Regions from separate parts of the Shewanella sp. LZH-2 genome, predicted to be linked through region 3. Evidence: predicted binding sites of a transcription regulator. Region 3 holds the regulator's gene; each other region holds the start of a gene.
What was found. Region 3 encodes MetJ, which represses methionine synthesis genes. Its sites were predicted from a motif close to TAGACGTCTAGACGTCTA; they were not measured.
Positions count from the first base shown of each region.

Region 1: a site for MetJ is predicted at 2,680-2,697, ahead of metH (methionine synthase). Genes of this name have one in related genera too.
Region 2: a site for MetJ is predicted at 3,085-3,102, ahead of serA (phosphoglycerate dehydrogenase). Genes of this name have one in related genera too.

Region 1 is NZ_CP069350.1:3,631,313-3,638,276, reverse strand. Features, by position in the region: gene metH (methionine synthase) at 1-2,578, opposite strand, end outside; gene JM642_RS16055 (histidine phosphatase family protein) at 2,795-3,517, shown strand; cobalamin riboswitch at 3,693-3,924, shown strand; gene JM642_RS16050 (ABC transporter ATP-binding protein) at 4,048-4,935, shown strand; gene JM642_RS16045 (iron ABC transporter permease) at 4,932-6,071, shown strand; gene cobT (nicotinate-nucleotide--dimethylbenzimidazole phosphoribosyltransferase) at 6,216-6,964, shown strand, end outside.
Region 2 is NZ_CP069350.1:3,798,831-3,805,794, forward strand. Features, by position in the region: gene JM642_RS16745 (curlin) at 1-1,251, shown strand, start outside; gene JM642_RS16750 (LuxR C-terminal-related transcriptional regulator) at 1,392-2,063, opposite strand; gene JM642_RS16755 (DUF2238 domain-containing protein) at 2,428-3,036, opposite strand; gene serA (phosphoglycerate dehydrogenase) at 3,193-4,422, shown strand; gene ygfZ (tRNA-modifying protein YgfZ) at 4,558-5,511, shown strand; gene JM642_RS16770 (two-component system response regulator) at 5,567-6,583, opposite strand; gene JM642_RS16775 (PAS domain S-box protein) at 6,644-6,964, opposite strand, start outside.
Region 3 is NZ_CP069350.1:661,026-667,989, forward strand. Features, by position in the region: gene JM642_RS03020 (4Fe-4S dicluster domain-containing protein) at 1-254, shown strand, start outside; gene nrfD (NrfD/PsrC family molybdoenzyme membrane anchor subunit) at 257-1,201, shown strand; gene JM642_RS03030 (sulfite exporter TauE/SafE family protein) at 1,377-2,120, opposite strand; gene metJ (met regulon transcriptional regulator MetJ) at 2,228-2,542, opposite strand; gene metB (cystathionine gamma-synthase) at 2,755-3,918, shown strand; gene JM642_RS03045 (bifunctional aspartate kinase/homoserine dehydrogenase II) at 3,930-6,323, shown strand; gene metF (methylenetetrahydrofolate reductase) at 6,572-6,964, shown strand, end outside.

The DNA of each region.
Region 1 (6,964 bases), 1.7 Mb from region 3:
TCACCGCAGTATGGATTTTCGAGCAGGTAGCGCCGCCGATAATCGCTGGAATGGTGAGCCCTTCACGGTGGAAGGTTTTCACATTGTGCACCATCTCATCGAGGCTTGGGGTGATAAGCCCTGACATGCCGATAATATCGATATTGTGTTCTTTCACCGCCTCAAGAATGCGCTCTACTGACACCATCACGCCTAAATCGAACACTTCAAAGCCATTGCAGGCAAGCACCACGCCGACAATATTCTTGCCGATATCGTGCACATCGCCTTTTACGGTCACCATCAAAATCTTACCGTTCGACTGACCTGCGACTTTTTCTTTTTCAATAAAGGGATTGAGGTAGGCCACGGCCTTTTTCATCACCCGCGCGGATTTGACCACCTGTGGCAGGAACATTTTACCCGAGCCAAACAGGTCGCCGACGATATTCATACCGTCCATTAGCGGGCCTTCAATCACATCCAGCGGACGGGAGGCAGCTTGGCGAGCCGCTTCAGTATCTTCGTCGATAAATTCGGTGATGCCTTTCACCAGCGCATGGGCGAGACGTTGATTAACTGGCCATGAGCGCCATTCTAAATCTTCTTTTTTAGCGGCACTTGAGCCATCGCCACGGAATTTTTCAGCAATATCAAGCAATTGCTCGGTATTGCTCGAGCCTTCAACCGGGCAAGGCAGGTTGAGCACCACGTTCTCGACCCGTACTTTAAGCTCTGGGTCGATATCGTCAAAAATCGCTAACTGGCCCGCGTTGACAATCCCCATATCCATACCGACTTTAATCGCGTGGTACAGGAATACTGCGTGAATCGCCTCACGCACTGGGTTGTTACCGCGGAAGGAGAACGACACGTTCGATACCCCGCCCGAAATCATCGCGTGGGGCAGGGTGGCCTTAATTTCTTTAATGGCATCAATAAAATCGACAGCATAGTTATCGTGCTCATCGATACCCGTGGCAATGGCGAAGATGTTCGGGTCGAAGATAATGTCTTCGGGCGGAAAGCCGACCTTATCGACCAGCACGCGGTAGGCGCGGGTACAGATTTCGACTTTGCGCGCCTTCGTATCGGCTTGGCCTTGCTCGTCGAACGCCATAATAATGGCCGCCGCGCCGTAGCGTTTAACGAGGGTTGCCTGCTCGATAAACTTCTCTTCGCCTTCTTTGAGGGAGATAGAGTTAACAATACCCTTGCCTTGAATACATTTGAGGCCCGCTTCAATCACTTCCCACTTCGAGGAGTCGATCATAATCGGCACGCGGCTGATATCTGGCTCAGAGGCGATAAGATTTAAGAACTTATGCATCACCTCCACGCCATCGAGCATGCCTTCGTCCATGTTGATGTCGATGATCTGCGCGCCGCTTTCTACCTGTTCACGGGCGACATCGAGCGCCTGTTCGAACTTGCCTTCTTTGATCAGCTTTAAAAATTTGGCCGAGCCAGTAACGTTGGTGCGCTCACCCACGTTCACAAACAGGGTTTGGGCGTCGATAGTGAGCGGTTCCAAACCTGCTAAACGGCAGGCGACGGGGATCTCGGGTAATACGCGCGGGGCAAACGGTTCCACCGCTTCGCGAATGACCTTAATATGCTCGGGTGTGCTACCACAGCAGCCGCCAATAATGTTGAGCATGCCTTCACGGGCCCATTCTTGGATAACGCTGGCCATGTCTTTTGGGGTTTCATCGTAACCGCCAAACTCGTTTGGTAGACCCGCGTTAGGGTGCGCCGACACATAACATTCGGCGATGCGTGACAGTTCTTCAACGTAGGGACGCAGCTCTTTTGGCCCAAGGGCGCAGTTAAGGCCGATAGATAACGGCTTGATATGGCGAAGGGAGTTATAAAAGGCTTCGGTGGTTTGTCCGGTAAGGGTTCGGCCCGAGGCATCGGTAATAGTGCCGGAGATCATCACTGGCAAACGTGCTGGCGAGTTAGCGCCAAAGAGTTCATCGAACACGGTTTCGATGGCAAATAATGCGGCCTTAGCGTTTAAGGTATCGAAGATGGTCTCGACCATAATGATATCGGCGCCGCCTTCAATCAGGGCGCGGGTCGATTCGCAGTAAGCGGTCACTAACTCATCAAAGTGGATATTACGATATCCGGGATCGTTAACATCGGGGCTGATAGAGCAGGTACGGTTAGTGGGTCCTAACACACCGGCGACATAACGTGGTTTACCCGTGGCTTTTTCGATTTCATCACAGGCCTCACGGGCGAGGCGCGCACCTTCACGGTTAATTTCGGCGGACAGCGACTGCATATCGTAGTCGGCCATGGCGATAGTGGTGGCGTTGAAAGTGTTGGTTTCAATAATATCGGCACCAGCTAATAGGTAGTCGGTGTGAATTTGTTTGATGATGTGTGGCTGTGTGAGCACTAAGAGATCGTTATTGCCCTTAACGTCGGTATGCCAATCCTTGAAACGCTCGCCACGGTAATCGGCTTCTTCTAGCTTGTAGCCTTGGATCATAGTGCCCATGGCGCCGTCTAAAATTAGAATGCGCTTTGACAACTGGTTGCGAATGTCTGCCAGTGTTTGGCTGGCTCGATGGAGAGATATCGCCATAAATGATTACCTTTACTACAGCTAAGTTGAGTCCAAAAATATGCAATTCTGCGGTAAATTGCATTTTATTATTGAATGTCGTTCGTTATGATTTGGACATTTATACGTATAGACGTCCATAATACGCGACATCGGATTGTCAGGGCAAGGTGAAAGTCATTAGGAGCGAGAATCTAGAATCTAGAATCTAGATCCTAAGATTTTTAAAAGGCATATATGAAACAAGTTCGCTTATTACTGTTACGCCACGGGGAATGCGAAGGCGGGGCGATTTTACGTGGCAGAGTCGATGTTCCACTGAGCGAGAAGGGCTGGCGGCAGATGTCAGCGGCAGTCACTTTGCAGGCCAGAGAGTGCCACGGTATTTACAGCTCTACCTCAAGGCGCTGCGCTGAATTTGCCAAGGTGTTGGCGCTGGAGCCGCATTCCAGCTTGTCTGGGAGTTCACATTTAGCTGCACCAACGCCTTCGCCGCTTGAGGTCAACCTGCTGGAGGATCTACAGGAAATGGATTTTGGCGATTGGGATGGTCGCTTGCTCGATGAGTTATATCAACAGGATGGTGAGCGCATGGCGGCCTATTGGCAAGATCCTTGGACCGTGTCGCCGCCCAATGGTGAAACGATGGCAAGTTTTGAGGCTCGTATCGATGGCGCAATAGAGCAGATCCTCAATAAAGAGTTTGCCCTGCTGGCGTTGGATGATGAACAGGCCCACGGCGAGTGTAATGCCGATGCACCCACAGCCAATATCTGGGTTTTGACCCACGGCGGGGTGATCCGTCATTTAATGGCAAGAGCATTGGGGGCGGTGAGAACGGTAGGGTTTTACAGTCAACTGACTTTACCGGTTGCCGCGGTGGTGACGATTAATGTACTCGAAGATAAACATGGGACTCGATACTGGCGCTTAGACTGGCCATCGGGCCATGCTGATTGAGTTTGAAATCTTATGCTAAATGGGATGATGAACATTTTCTGATTTAAACTGCATTGCCTAATGAGCAAGATATAGGATAATGCTTTTCCCTGACGTTTGAGCCAGATAGCACATTGTGTTCGCTAAGTTTAAATGTCGCAGAAATAGGTGTTGGGAATTTCGCTTTATCCTGCGCTATTCGCTTAAGGCAATAGTCGTTATAAACGCCGAATCAACCCAAACATAATAGGGAATCGGGGTGCTGCCCGTCAGCCTGCCCGAACTGTACCCGCAACTGTGAGTAGTTAAAAGAAGTGCCTAGAACCTAGAGCCTAGAATCTAGAACCTAGAACCTAGAACCTAGAACCTAGAACCTAGAACCTTCTTTGCTACAAGTCAGGAGACCTGCCTATTTCTGTTTTCGCTGCGTGCAGCCTTAGTTCTCGAGCGGGTGACTCGAGGGAGCAGAAAATGATATTGATACGTTTCGCCCTGTGGCCCATGGTGCTACTGGGTTTGGGTACAAAATATGCCTGTGGGAGCTGCTTTAAATGAAGCCTTCCACGTCAACAGATGTGCAATCTTCGGCGGTGCTAGCTAATGTGGCACTCAATGTCAGCCAATTAAGTTGGACCATCGAAGGCAAAACCATTCTTTCAGGGATTAACTTTGCCCTACAACGCGGTGAAATGCTGGGATTAATCGGCCCTAACGGTGCGGGTAAATCCAGTTTACTGCGTTGTATATATCGTTTTATTCGCCCAACTCTGGGGCAAATCAGTTTGTTTTCGCAGGACATTAACGAGCTTTCGCCCAAGGCATTTGCCTGCAAAGTAGCTGTGGTGCAGCAGGATACGCCGCACTATTTTGATATGACCACAGAGCAACTCGTTGCTATGGGGCTCACGCCCCACAAAGGGATGTTCGATACTAATTCCAGCGGTGATAGTGAAAAAATTATCAAGGCGCTTGAAAAGGTAGGTCTTAGCCATAAGCGCTATCAGCAATATGAGCGGCTCTCCGGTGGCGAGAAACAACGGGCACTGATTGCCCGCGCTATTGTGCAACAACCTCAGTTACTGATTTTAGATGAACCCACAAACCACCTCGATGTGCGCTATCAAATACAAATTTTGGAGTTGGTTCGAAGCCTTGGCATTAGTGTCATTGCCTCTATTCATGATCTGAATTTAGCAAGTGCCCTGTGTGATAGTTTGCTGCTACTGGATAAGGGGCAAGTGAGCGCCATGGGCACGCCGAGTGAGGTATTAACAGAGGAGCGCATTGCCCAAGTTTTTGGTGTTTGCGCTCAAGTGATGCCCCATCCACAACATGCCAATCCTTTAATTAATTACTTTTATGGTTATCAAAAATCACCGACGGATGATGTGGTTGTATCCGCTCCCCATAACATCAACGGGGAGATAAACACGCCATGATTCACACGTTTAAGCTGATAATGATGAATCTTTTAACCCATATTTTAACGCCATTAACCCGCCAGCAATGGCTGATTCTTGGCTTGGTGGGTTTTGCTCTGCTGACCCCGATTGCGGCCGCCAGTTTTGGCGCGGCAAATATCAGCTTTTTAGATGTGCTGCATGTGTTTATTAAATTATTCAATCAATTTTTCGCCAACGACGATGCGTCAACTGCCGCCTCGATGACGGAGCGGATTGTGATGGAATTAAGGTTGCCACGGATATTGCTCGCGTTTGTGGCGGGGGCGGGGCTGTCTTTAGCGGGCAGTGTGCTGCAAACCGTAACGCGCAATCCCCTTGCTGACCCTTATTTATTTGGCATTAGTTCAGGTGCCTCCTTTGGCGCTGTGGTGATGCTGACCTTGTTTACTGGCTCTGGTCTATTCGGTAATGCGGGCGTTATTGCCAATTCGGGGATTTTTAGTGGCTCGGGAATGTTTGCTGGGCTCCTGTGGTTTAGTTTGCCTTTCGGCGCTTTTATTGGTGCCAGTTTATCCGTTCTTATTGTTCTCGCCTTGTCAGGGCTTGGGCTCAACAGCCAAGTTGAGCGCATGCTGCTCTCTGGGGTGGCAACATCGTTTATGTTTGGCGCATTAACCAGCCTGCTGTTGTATTTTGCCAGCCCGCAGGCCACGGCATCAGTGCTTTTTTGGAGTTTGGGCAGTTTTGCTAAGGCCAGTTGGCCGCTCTTAATTTTGCCATCCATCGTTGTATTGGTGAGTTTTTTTATCATCCTCGGTTGGAAGCGGCAGATTATGGCCCTGCAGGCGGGGGATGAAACGGCCCACACCTTAGGGGTGAATGTACCTAAATTACGCCTCAATATGTTATTGCTCTGCTCGCTAATTACCGCCGTTTTAGTGGCGACCTGTGGTGGCATAGGTTTTGTTGGATTAATGATCCCCCATACGGTGCGCTTGTTATTTCCCGGGCGTCAGCCCATTTTGCTCACCGCGTTAGTGGGCGGCTTGTTTATGGTGTGGATTGATGTGCTCGCGAGATGTTTGCTGGGCAATCAAGAACTGCCCGTTGGGATTATCACCGCCTCGATAGGCAGTTTTTTCTTTTTGCTGATTTTGCGTCGGCGCAACTAATCGAACTCGCGTTTTTCGCAGAGGATTAGCTAATTTAGTACTAAGTGCGTATGGAAAATAGCCGCTGTATGCGTCGTAGTTGTTATCGAACGAGTTATTGAAATCGAACGAGTTATTGAAATCGAATTAGTCACTGGAGTGTGAATGTCTCAATCAAGCCTGTCATTTCAAATCGAGCCTGTGAGTAAAGCGCAGGATCAGGTTATTCAACAAAAAATCGATCTTAAGACCAAGCCGCCAGGTGCCTTGGGACAACTCGAATCCTTAGCATTACAAATTGCTCGCATTCAAGGGCCACAACAATTGCAGATAGTCAAACCGACCATGTTGGTATTTGCAGGGGATCACGGCATTGCTGCTGAAGGGGTTTCGATTGCCCCAAGTGAAGTCACCCACCAAATGGTGCAAAACTTTGCCCACGGCGGCGCGGCCATTAATGTGTTTTGTCGCCAATTAGGTTTTACGCTTGAAGTGATCGATTGCGGTATTTTGACACCCGTTGAGGGGCTAGAAGGGATTATCGATCAACGTCTTGGCGCGGGTACTGCTGCTATTCATTTGGAACCCGCCATGCCTTTAACGAGTGTGGATAAGGGCTTTGATATGGCGCGGGAGCTTATTGAGCGTCACCATCAAGCGGGCTGTAATCTGGTTGCGTTTGGTGAAATGGGGATTGGCAACACGTCCTCTGCCGCGGCAATTATGGCGGCGATTATGCAGCTAGATGTGGCTGAATGTGTGGGGCGCGGTACAGGCATTAATAGCGACACTTTAGCGCGTAAGTTAACCTTGGTAGAGCTGGCGTTGCTATCGCATCAAAGTGCGCTTAGTGGGCCAAAACAAGTGCTTGCTTGTCTTGGCGGGTTTGAAATTGTGCAAATGACAGGTGCCAT
Region 2 (6,964 bases), 1.5 Mb from region 3:
GTGACTGTTAGCCAACAAACAGATTGGCACGTAGCCTCTGTTGATGTGGAAGGCAATAATAACGAAGTTGAAGTGACTCAAGACGGCTTCTTCAACCAAAGCAGCAACGATGTCGTGGGCAACGACAACCTTGTTTCAGTTAGCCAATTAGGTGAGCTGAACGAAAGCTATGTTGAAATCACTGGCACAGAAAACAGTGCATTTGTTGAGCAAGAAGGTGATGAAAACCTTGCCGTATTCCGTGTTCAAGGCGACAACAACGACGGTGATATCAAACAATACGGTAACAGCAACCAAGCGGGTCTAATTGCACTCGATCTGACTGCCAACGTGGGTAACAACAACGACGTATCAGTTGAACAAATTGGTAACAATAACTTTGGTGCAGCCAAAGGCATCGCTGGTAACGACAACAGTGTTGATATCTACCAAAAAGGTGATAACCACACTGGCTTTGTTTACGCCTTAGCCGGTAGCGAAAACGATATCAGCATGAAGCAAGAAGGTAGCAATAACATTGCTTACCTCTCTATGACTACGGGTGATGATAACACTATCGACATCGCTCAAGATGGTGATAGCAACACAGTTGGTGATTCTTTAGTTGCTGATATTCAAGGTGATGATAATGATATCGCCATCAAGCAAAAAGGCGATAGCAACGGTGCAGAGTTCCAAGTATGGGGCGATAGCAACGACGTAGACTTAAAACAACGTGGTGATGCTAACTTCGCAACCTTTGGCGCTTACGGTACTGACAACGACTTCGACTTATCCTCTAAAGGTGATAACAACGAGCTGGTTGCCTTCGCAACAGGTGAAGACAACAGCATCGAAATCAGCCAAGAAGGTGATGCGAACTTCGCTTATGTGGATGCCGTGGGTAGCGACAACGAAGTGGATGTTGAGCAAGATGGTGATCAAAACGAGACCATCATTAGCGTAACAGGTAACAACGCCGATGTAACTGCACTGCAACACCGTGGCGATCTGAACCTTATCGATTTAATCATCGAAGGTGATGAAAACTCAGCAGAAATCACTCAAGCGGGTAACGGCAACTGGGTCGGTGGTGATAGCGGTAGTTCATTTGCTGCCAACTCATTTGGCGTGAGTGGTGACAACAACAGCCTAATGATCTCCCAAACAGGTAATGACAACTTAGTATTAGGCTCACAAGCGGGTAACAACAACAGCATCAGCGTAACCCAAAATGGTGATATGAACGTTGCGACTGTTGTGCAATACTAATCTTTAAATATGAGTCGCCTTCAAGTTGAAGGCGACTAAATAAAAACGGGAACATTGATAATGTTCCCGTTTTTATTTGCCTATCACACGCAAAAGTACATCGCTATTCGTCTTATCGTTTGGGTATCACAAACAAAGGCTTAACTACAAAACTCAAAATGGGTTTGATAGGTCTGAGCCCACCTTAATAACTCGACACGATTTCGTGACTGGGTTTTACGGAAAATCGATGAAATATGCGCCTTTACCGTGTGCTCACTGATGCAAAGACGATGGGCAATTTCCTTATTTCTCGCGCCGCTGGAAACGAATTGAATGATGGTTCTTTCTCTAGAGGTAAGAGCTTGCAGCATGGCCACAGTGTCGGCAGGCATATCATGTTGTCCATCCAACTTTTGCACCACGCGACGAAACATCTTACTGAGCAAAGTTCTATCGTACCAAAGCTCATCGGCAACCATTTTACGCAATCCGGTCAACATCAAATCCATACGCTGGTCAGTAAACAGTAGTCCGCGTATGCCAAGCAGCATAGCTGACTCTTGATCTAAGGAATTGCGCTCAACTTGATACAGAGCCACAGGAATATGGGGGACAAGACGAGATGCCAGCAAAGGGATCCCTTTATTGTCTAAGGCCGCACCTTTCTGGGCGATTAAACAAAAGCTGCGATGCCCTTTGTCTAAATCTAACTCTAACTCTGAGGCATGTTTAACGATCCGTGTTTTCAATCCGATAGATTCAGCAAGTATCGCTAGATGACAAGGCGCCGCCACTTGATGTAAAAATACTAACTCATTGATAGTACCCAATTTACTCTTCTCCCTGAAAAGTATTTCATTATCTTTTTATCCGGCTTAATGAAATCTGCCTAAATCTCAGCATACATCTCATTAACATAGCCCATTTTGACTAGTTACCGTATGAATGCCATCACCCAAATGTACTAATAACCTCTATTTATATGTAGTAAATTCGACTAAGTCCCTAAATAGTATTTAATTGCTAGCAATTAATACTAAATGAGATGGAGATCACATTCATCTTTATACCTTAGTCTATGAAAACATCAATCGAAAGTTTAAACAAAAAATTAACACCTGAAGATGACATTTTTGAGAATAAAAATCCCCTTTGAATCTAATTCAAAGGGGATTGGATGTTCTCAGACTACGATTAGGCTTGAGTCAGGAGTTTAGTGATTTGCTTATCCTGCACACGGGATAAACTGAGTAGCGCCACGATGACCCCAATTAAGGCTAAAAACATATCCGATTGAGTATCCCACATGTAACCTTGTGTGCCTAAGAATGCCTCAGCACCTTCGCCCGTTGCAGCGGCCACCCACCACTCAATAAGCTCATAGAAAGCACTGAAAGCGAGTACAAAACAAGTGACCAAAAAAGCGCACCAAGCGCCGGGTTTGACGGCTTGATTGCGTAACATAATCTCACGGGCCAACATGGCAGGAATAAAGCCTTGAGCGAAATGCCCGACCTTGTCGTAATTGTTACGTTCACTGCCCATCCATTGGGCAATGGTGTCAAATAATGGCACTTCAGCATAGGTATAGTGCGCACCGACAAACAGCACACAGCAATGTACAAGTACTAAAAAATACACTATTGGGGTTAGCTCAAAGCGTTTGCGGGTAAAAAATAATAGCGGAACCGCCACTAATGCAGGTAAAGCTTCAAGCCACCAAGTGAAAGTATCAGCAGGTTTTATCGCCGACCAGACTAATACTGAGAGGTAAATACCGCACCAAGCGATTTTATTATTCAATGTTTCTTCCTCTTATGCGATATTGTTCTAATTTTAGAATATTAACTTTAGCCATCTAGCCCTCCACAGTGAGCAAAAAAAGTGCTACTTTGATGAGCCAAGGTTGTCAGCATAACATACAAGAACCACTTCAATTAATTAGAGGGTACCCATATCATGGCGAAACATTCGCTTGACAAGGATAAGATCAAAATCCTGTTGTTGGAAGGCGTCCACCAATCTGCGGTAGATGTGTTTGAACGCGCGGGATACACCAACATTGAGTATCACAAAGCCTCGTTAGGTGATGAAGCCCTGCATGAATCCATCAAAGATGCTCATTTTGTTGGTATTCGTTCCCGTACCCAACTCACCGCCGATGTATTAAAACGTGCCGAAAAATTAATTGCGATTGGTTGTTTCTGTATCGGCACTAACCAAGTGGATCTAGCGACCGCCGAATTACTCGGTATCCCCGTTTTTAACGCACCATTCTCTAATACCCGCAGCGTAGCTGAACTGGTATTAGGCGAAATTATTATGCTGATGCGCGGTATTCCTGAACGTAACGCTATCGCCCATCGTGGTGGTTGGATGAAAACTGCCGCAGGCAGTTACGAAGTCCGTGGCAAAACTTTAGGCGTGATAGGCTATGGCCATATTGGAACTCAGCTGGGGATCCTGGCAGAAACCTTAGGCATGCGTGTGGTGTTCTTCGATATCGAAGACAAATTGCCATTGGGTAATGCCCAGCAAATCCATTCAATGGAGCAATTGCTGGCACAGTCCGATGTAGTGAGCTTGCACGTGCCTGAAACGCCGCAAACCAAAGACATGATAAGTACTGCCGAATTCGCCGCTATGCGTAAAGGCAGCATCTTTATCAACGCTTCCCGCGGTACTGTGGTCGATATCGATGCGCTCACGGTGGCACTCAAAGAGCGTCACCTTGCAGGCGCGGCGATTGACGTTTTCCCCATTGAGCCACAATCGAATGATGATGAATTTATCAGTCCACTACGCGGTTTAGATAATGTGCTACTCACGCCACATGTGGGTGGTAGCACCGCCGAAGCACAGGAAAATATCGGTATCGAAGTGGCAGGCAAATTAGCCAAATACTCAGATAACGGTTCAACCGTATCTGCGGTTAACTTCCCTGAAGTGTCTCTGCCAATGCATAAAGGTACCTCACGCCTACTGCATATCCACCAAAACCGTCCTGGCGTGCTGATCAAAATCAACAAAGCCTTCTCTGAAAAGGGCATTAACATTGCCGCTCAGTATCTGCAAACCACGGCAGAAATCGGTTATGTGGTAATGGAAGTCGACACTCACCAAGCAGAAGAAGCCTTGGTTGAGCTTAAAGCCATTGAAGGCACACTGCGTACTCGCGTGTTGTTCTAAAGCCTAAACCGCTTAGGTTTGCCCCCATCTAAGGCGCACATTTCATTTAAGATATGTGCGCCTTATGCTTTTGAGGCCAGAGGAATTCCGCTACAATCAAGCCTCTTGCATCGCCTTCATTTTCAGGATCTCGCTATGACTATTGCAGTTTCGACACCCAATTGGGATCTGGACGCCTCCACGCCTCCACTTATGCTCGCCAACTTATCCCACCTAGGCCTTATCAAAGTGGTTGGCGAACAGGGCCGCAGTTTTATCCATGGCCAAGTGACCACAGATATCAGCTCACTCGAAGCCAACCAATGGCGCTGGGGCGCACATTGTGATCCTAAGGGAAAGATGCTGGCTAGCTTCCGCACCTTTGCCATCCAAGATGCGCTGTTGATGTTGATGCCAAAGGACACTATTGCAGTGGATCTGCCACAACTGCAAAAATATGCGGTATTTAGTAAGGCGACCCTGACCAATGCCTCTGATGAGTGGACATTACTCGGTGTGGCGGGTGAACAGGCTAAACAATTTGTCAACCAACACTACGGTGAAGTCACTCAGGAACTCACTCTCATCGAGCATGGCGCCATTTTAAAAGATGCGGATCGATTTATATTGGTTCTACAACCACAAGCCGCAAGTGCCCTCATTGCCGAGCATACAGTATTTGATGCCAGCGCTTGGCAAGCATTAGAAATTGCTGCGGGTTATCCCAATCTAGCGCCAAGCCATGCTAATCAGTACGTACCGCAGATGTGTAACCTACAGGCTATCAACGGGATCAGCTTTAACAAAGGCTGCTACATGGGTCAAGAAACTGTGGCTCGGATGAAATACCGTGGTGGTAACAAGCGTGCGCTCTATATTCTTCAAGGCACCACTTCCTTAAATATCAATTTGGAAACTGGTATCGAGATAGAATTGGAAGACGGTTATCGCAAGGGTGGACAAATCATTGAATTTGTTCAACGTGGTAATCAAGTGCTGCTCAGCGCCGTGCTCGCCAACGATACCGAGAGTGACGCCAAACTGCGTTTCGCTGATGACGAGCAATCTAGCTTACGTATTCAAGCATTGCCCTACTCGCTCGAAGACTAGTTTCTCGCTGATAAGCGAATCGTATTGAAAAAGGCGCCCTAGGCGCCTTTCTGTTTTAATGTTCGAAATAAGTATCTCGAATCGCCACCACTTCGGGCAAAATTTGCTTAAATTCGGCCACCAGCTTAGGGTCAAAATGTTGCCCTGCTTGGCTTTCGAGTAACTCGAGCGTGGCCTCTATTGTCCAAGGCTCCTTGTAAGGGCGCCGCGAAGTCAGCGCGTCAAAGACGTCCGCTATCGCCACAATACGGCCTTCAATCGGAATATTTTCCCCAGACAAGCCATTAGGATAACCCGAACCATCCCATTTCTCATGATGGGTTAAGGCGATACGCCGCGCCATTTGCAGCAGTGGGTCGCCATGCTCACCAATGATCTCAGCACCAATGGCGGCATGTTGCTGCATGATTTTCCACTCTTCGGCATCGAGCTTACCCGGCTTTTTCAGTACCGCATCGGGCGTGCCGATTTTGCCAATGTCATGCATAGGCGCTGCGTTATACAACAACTCACAGAAAGTACTCGGTAAACCTAGTTTGATAGCGAGCAGCCGCGCATAATGGCTCATACGCACAACGTGCAGACCCGTTTCGTTGTCTTTGTATTCGGCGGCGCGACCTAAACGGCGAATGATTTCAAAGCGGGTTTCTTCTAACTCTTGGGTACGTTCTTTAACTTGTTGCTCTAGCAAGCGTTTTTGATCGTACAGCGCGAGATGAGTTTTGACTCGCGCCTTCACCACGGGAGCGCTGACTGGTTTGGTAATGTAATCAACCGCACCTAAGGCAAAGCCCTGTGCTTCATCGGCAACCTCAGATAATGCCGTCACAAAAATCACAGGTATGTGACAAGTTAAGGGCTCCTGTTTAAGCTGCTTACAGACTTCATAACCATTCATGCCGGGCATCATGACGTCGAGTAAAATTAAATCAGGCAGTGTTTTGGCTACAAGGGCTAGCGCCCTTGGTCCATCAATCGCGACTTTGACCTTATAGTCATCACCGAGTATGCCCACCAAAATATCAATATTTTCTGGAGTATCATCGACGACTAATATTGTTGCCTTATCCATCAACACATTCACCTTTCCAGTGGCTTTATCAATGATCAATACTGCGCATAATTGACCGTTTTACTTTAAGTCTACAAGTACTTCATCAATCAACTCGACGGCCTCATCGAATTGATATTGATTAATCATCGTTAGCGCTGGACTCAACTGCTGCCATAACTGCGCGCTCACTTGCGGTTTAAGTGCATCCATTTGGGCGACAGCATCGGAATCCGCTTCTTCTAAACTTTGGCGTAATCGCGTTAAGGCCTCAATGAGGGCTTCTGGTGGTAAATGCTCCGCCGTCGGCCCACTAGATTCTTCAAACTCAGGTTTAACTTTTTCAATTGCTTGGCAAATCGATGCCACTAACGTTTGGATTTGGTCCAACTCCGCTTGGAA
Region 3 (6,964 bases):
AAGTGCGTTTTATGAATCCCGAAACCAAAGTGGCTGACAAGTGTAACTTCTGTAAGGACACGCGTTTGGCCCGGGGTGAAGAGCCTGCCTGTGTGACTGTGTGCCCGACCGATGCCTTGGTGTTTGGCGATGCTAACGATCCACAAAGTGAAGTGGCCACACTGCTCAACACTAAGATCACTTACCAAGATAAGACCCATTTAGGCACTAAACCTAGGGTATATCGCGTTCCTACCAAAAGAGGGGGGATTTGATTATGAACAATACTTGGGGCGATATGGCGCAATATGCTCCCGTCACTTGGCACTGGGTCATCGCCGTGTATCTATTTATGGCGGGTTTATCCGCCGGAAGTTTGCTGATTGGCATTGGTTTGCGTTGGTTCAATCAGGAACAAACGCAAGTTGAGAGCAATATCCTCAAGGCCGCGGCGATTATTGGCCCTGTGGCAATCAGCTTAGGCTTAGCTTGTTTAGTGTTTGATTTAACTAAGCCTTTCCACTTTTGGTTGATCTTAATTAACTACAACTTCCAGTCCGTTATGGCGATTGGGGTATTAGCGCTGCTGGCTTACTCACCCTTGGCATTTGCCTACGCGATTTTAGTACTGCGTGACGATTTGCCAAAGTGGGGCTTAGGTTTCCTCGCGCCTATCGCTAAGTTGCTGATGCCCTTTAGAAAGCTGATTGAAGTGCTATTGTTTGTCCTCGCCATTGGTGTGGGCGCTTACACTGGCTTCTTAATCTCGGCGATGAATGCCTATCCGATGCTAAACACTGCGGTATTGCCTGCACTGTTCTTGGTATCTGGTTTATCAGCGGGTGCGGCGGCCAATGCGGTGCTGGCGCTGGTGATGTTCAAAACCGATAGCCACGACAAGACCTTAGCTAAAATGCATGGCTTAGAGCTGCCAGTGATGGCCATCGAAATCATGTTCCTGTTTATGTTGTTCTGTGCCTTGTACTTTAAAGGCGGTGCGGCGGCTGCGGCGCTGGCATCACTCACCTCTGGCGTGTGGGCAAGCGTATTCTGGATTGGTGTCGTCGGGATTGGCTTTGGTGTGCCATTGCTGTTTATGCTGCTTCCCGCAGCGACTCGCCACACTAAGGGCGCAATGATTATGGTGGCCTGTGCCAGCTTAACTGGCGTGCTCGCCCTGAGACACTTTATTGTGTATGCAGGCCAAAGCTACCTGAGCTAAGTGATGTTAGCGAATGCTCTAACCCATGGCATTCAAACTAGCGCAACAAATATGAGTATTACTTTAATACGATTAAGTGATACTCAAATGGGTTACAACACGCATCCCTGCAAGCAAAAAGCACCGGTAACGGTGCTTTTTTATGGCGGCAATTGGCAGAGGATTATTGCGGTAATTATTGCGGCAATAGCTCAATCACAGATTTCACCGTAAGCACTAAGGCGCTGATAGCGCAGAGGGCTAAGGTCGCCATCTTGGTCTTATGTTTATCAATACTGCCTACCAGTTTGCCCGCCACGAGATAGCCTAAAAAGACCGAGGGCAATAGCATTAGCGACAGCCAAAAGTGCTTGATTTCGAGTAAGCCCGTCACCCCAAGAATCGCCAAGGCAATGGTCGAACTAAAGATAAAGAAGGCCGATAACGCTGCGCGAAACTGCGAAGCATCCTTACCCGCCAATAAAATCGCCATCGGAGGGCCACCAATGGCGGCGATATTGCCAAAGATCCCCGAGACGACTCCCGCGCCAAACAGAGTCGCTTTGTTCACCGGCAGGCTGAATTTATACAAACTGAGCACCACGGCGACCGCCACAATGGCCGCAATCGCCAAACCAAGAATCGGCTGCGGCGCAAACAGTAATAGGCTAGCACCGATAAAACCTCCGGGTACTCGACCGATGAGCGCGTATTGCAAGCCATTGAATTCTAAATGGCCGCGTTCACGCAATAGGGTGAGTAGCGCGATGGAAAATCCCATCACAATCACGGGGGCAGGCACTAATTGGGGATCGACGATATACAGCAACGGACTGGCGACCACGGCTAAGCCAAACCCAATCAGACTCTGGGTGAGGGCACCTAAAAACACAATCACAGACGCGATAGCAAGCGTTTGTGGATCGATCAAGGAGAACATAGGATTCCATCAAAACAAAATAGGGATCGTTACTTTAACCCACCACGCCGGATGAGCATTAACGATCCCTAATAATTAGTTACGGCAGGATTATGGACGCTTAAGCGTTATTCCATGTCTTCCCACTCGATCCCCATTTCGTCCATCAACCGCTTCGCTTCAGCGGGGATGCTGTCTGGGCACTCTTTCGACAGATCGGCATCATCAGGCAGAGGCTGGCCGGTGTAGGCATGCAAAAATGCTTCGCACAACAGTTCGCTATTCGTTGCGTGGCGCAGGTTGTTGACCTGACGACGCGTACGTTCATCCGTGAGGACTTTTAGCACTTTGAGCGGAATAGACACAGTAATTTTCTTTACTTGTTCATTCTTCTTGCCATGTTCAGCATAGGGGCTGATGTATTCCCCATTCCATTCAGTCATTGACTCACCTGTTATAACGCTAAATTCGGGGCAGATTTTAAACCCTTACAGATTACAGTCAAATTATTGCTACTATTTCTTAGTGATTGCAAACAGATTTCTTTATGTTTAGACGTCTAAACGTCTTAACGCCTATTGACGATACCACTGGGCTTAGGTACATTTAGACGTCCAGACATCTCTATCAGTCTACCGAATTTAGGAGTCCACCCATGGCAGAGCGTCAATTAGCCACACTGGCAGTGCGTCAGGGTATCGAAAGCGATACTCAATATGGCGCAGTTGTGCCACCGATTTATTTGTCGACTAATTACGCCTTCGATGGTCATAAAAATCCTCGCGAATTTGATTACAGCCGTTCCGGCAATCCTACCCGCAGCATCTTAGGCGATGCCTTAGCTAAGCTGGAAAAGGGCGCAACCGGTATCGTGACTTGTACTGGCATGGCAGCCATTACCTTAGTGACCACTTTACTGGGCCCAGATGATTTACTGGTGGTGCCCCACGATTGCTACGGTGGCTCTTACCGTTTATTCACCAACCTCGCGAAAAAAGGCCAATTTAAACTGCTGGTGGTCGATCAAACCGACAGCCAAGCACTTGAGCAAGCGATTGCCCAGCAGCCTAAAATGGTGTGGATTGAAACCCCATCCAACCCATTACTGCGGGTGGTTGATATCGAAGCTATTGCCAAGGCAAGCCACGCCGTAGGTGCGTTAGTGATAGTGGACAACACTTTCCTCTCGCCGATTTTGCAGCAACCGCTATTGCTCGGCGCCGATATCGTTATCCACTCCACCACTAAATACATTAATGGCCATAGCGATGTGGTGGGCGGCGCGGTGATCGCCAAAGACCCTCAACTCGGTGAGATCTTACATTGGTGGTCGAACACCTTAGGCTTAACCGGTTCTGCCTTTGACAGTTATCAAACCCTGCGCGGCCTGCGTACTTTAGCTGTGCGCATTCGTGAGCACCAAAGTAATGCCGAGCGGATTGTGGAGTTACTGAGTAACAGCCCCGTCGTGAGTAAAGTGTATTACCCAGGTCTTGCGGATCATCCCGGCCATGCCATTGCCGCCAAGCAACAAAAAGGTTTTGGCGCTATGCTGAGTTTTGAGCTTAAGGGCGGCGAGGCCGAAGTGGTCGCCTTTTTAGATGCGTTAAGTTTATTCAGCGTGGCTGAGAGTTTAGGTGGCGTTGAGAGTCTCGTAGCCGTGCCCGCGACCATGACCCACAGGGCGATGGAGCCGCAGGCGCGTTTTGAAGCTGGCATTAAAGACACCCTATTACGTTTGTCGGTTGGTATTGAAGATGCCGACGACTTAGTTGCAGATATTCAAGCAGGATTGGCCGCCGTAGCGGCTTGTCAGTAGAGGAATAATAGATGGCACGTTGTCACTTACATAAATTTGGTGGTTCCAGCTTAGCCGATGCCGATTGTTACCGCCGAGTCGCCCATATTCTGTTAACCCATGGCCATAGTGATGATCTAGTGGTGGTGTCTGCCGCGGGTAAAACCACTAACTTTTTATATAAATTATTGTCCCTGCGCGATAGCAACCAATTATGGCAAGAAGAATTACAAGTCCTTATCAGCTATCAGCAAGGCTTGATTGAGCAATTATTATCTAACGAGCAAGCGCGGGATTTACGCGAGCGTTTAACCACGGATAAAGCTCAGTTAATCAGTCTATTATCTTTAGATGTACGCAACGATTACCAAATTAACCATGTGGTGAGTTTTGGTGAGCGTTGGTCGGCGCGCCTGATGGCAGCGCTGCTGCGTGAATCGGGCGTGGCCGCAAGCCATGTGGATGCCTGCTCGATTTTAGTGGCAGATGAGGCCGCCGTGCCGCAAATCCGTGTGCAAGAATCCCGCGCTAAAGTACAAGCCTTACTGGCCGCACACCCTAACGAGCGCCTAGTGATCACCGGTTTTATCTGCGCCAACGAGCGTGGCGATACCTTGCTATTGGGTCGCAATGGCTCTGACTTTAGCGCCAGCTTAATTGCCAGCCTTGCCGACATTGAGCGCGTGACCATTTGGACCGACGTTGAAGGGGTATTTAACGCCGATCCGAATAAGATCAACGATGCGAAATTACTCAAGAGCATGTCCCTCGCCGAAGCCGACCGCTTGGCGCGTTTAGGCTCGCCAGTACTCCATTCACGCACCTTACAGCCGCTGTTTAACACTGAGGTGAGCCTAGCCGTGCGTTCAAGCTACGCCTCCCATACCGACTTTACCCTGATTGCGCCGCACAGCTCCTCGGCGAGTGCGCCCGTGGTGACCAACCTCAATGCTGTGGTGTTATTTGGCTTTAAGATTGCGGGTGATGTGGCCAGTCTGCTCGAGCAATTGGTGGAGGCGGGATTAACGCCGCTGGCACATTGGGTATCGGCGCATCAACGGCTTGAGCTTGCCTATACCGCTGAAAACCAAAAACAAGTACAAAAATTATTGGATGCGCAGGCCGAAGCCCTCGGCATTAAAGATCTGCAAATTAATACCGAACTCGGTTTAGTGGCGTTGGTGAGTGCCGATGCCGAGCATTATCGCCGTAGCTTTGCCCGTTTACTGAGCCGCGACGCTAAGCCCTTGTTCAGTGGTGACTTAAGTTTGGTGACTTTAGTGCCACAGTCGCAGGTTAATCTGCTGACGCAAAAAGTGCATCGCCGCTGTGCTGGCCCGCGTAAACGCATTGGCGTATTGCTGCTGGGTGTGGGCAATATTGGCGAGGCGTGGGTGAAGCTGTTTAAGTCAGTTTCTCCCTCGTTAAATCAAGAGCTTGAAGCGCAAGTCGAGTTAGTCGGTCTGGTTACTTCCAGTAAAGCCCTGATTAAGTCTACGGGGGTGGATCTGGAAAGCTGGCAGCAGGAATTTGATACAGAAGCGACTCCTTGGCAGTACGAGCATCTATTTGAACAATTAGAACAACTTAACTGTGATGAACTGATTGCATTAGACATCAGCGCCAGCGCCAGTTTAACCCTGCAATACCCAGAGTTTTTCGAGCGCGGCATTCATATGGTCAGCGCAAACAAACTCGCGGGTTCTGGCCCGCTGCCTTTTTATCGGGAATTGAAGGAACAACTCGGTTATCGCCGTCTATTCTGGCGTTATAACGCTAGCTGTGGCGCGGGCTTACCTATTCAGCACGCCTTAAACGATTTGCGTAACAGTGGCGATAGCGTTGAAGCCGTTGGCGGGATTTTCTCTGGCACCCTGTGTTGGTTATTCGAGAAATACGATACCAGCAAACCTTTCTCGGAATTAGTGATTGAAGCACGTGGCCTAGGGATTACCGAACCCGATCCTCGGGACGATCTTTCTGGTCGCGATATGCAGCGCAAGTTGCTGATTTTAGCCCGTGAAATCGGCCTAGAAATCGAGCTTGAGGATATTGAGCTGCGCTCTTTAGTGCCCGCCCATTTAGCGGATATTCCACTGGAGCAATTCCTTGCCCGTATCGGTGAGCTGGATGATGAATTGCTGCAACAATACGGCGCAGCGGCGGAGCAAAACAAGGTACTCAGATATGTCGCCTCCTTGGACAATAGCGGCGCGACCCTAAAAGCCGAGGTGGGATTACAGTGGATTGATGCGAGCCACCCCTACGCCAACCTCACGCCCGGTGACAATGTGTTTGTGATCCGCTCAGCCTTCTATCAAGGTAATCCTTTGATTATCCGTGGACCTGGTGCGGGCCGCGAAGTGACGGCAGCAGCTGTACAATCGGATCTAACACAGATCTGCCGCGATCTGCTGCAAGAATAGATTTAAATTCAAAAGCTTAAAGGACTCATTTGAGTCCTTTTTTATTGGCGAAGATAAGGACTAAAATCAAGGTGATCAACGAGGGATAAGAAAATGCCAAAAATGGGGATTTTTTGGCTTGACTTAACAGCCAGTTTCTCTAGTATATGGACATATAGACGTCCAAACGTCCATATGGATTAAACTACTGCATTAATAGTCGTACCAGTCGCGATAAGTGTCGCACTCGGGCGGTTGAGGAAATACACATGGCTTTTCATCACGCACAACATTCACATTCGCTAAACCAAAGTTTGTCTGAACTTAATGGCGATATTAATGTTTCTTTTGAATTTTTCCCGCCATCAACCCCCGAAATGGAACAGATCCTGTGGAACTCTATTCGTCGTTTAGAGCCGCTGAATCCTAAGTTTGTCTCAGTAACCTATGGGGCAAACTCGGGCGTGCGTGACCGTACCCACGGCGTAATTGAACGTATTCAACAAGAAACCAACCTAGTTGCTGCGCCGCACTTAACCTTAGTGGATGCGAGTGATGAAGAGCTGTTAGATCTGGCAAAGCATTACTGGAAATCGGGTATTCGCGATATTGTGGCGCTGCGTGGCGACTTGCCAGCGGGTAGCCCAAAACCGACTCGCTTT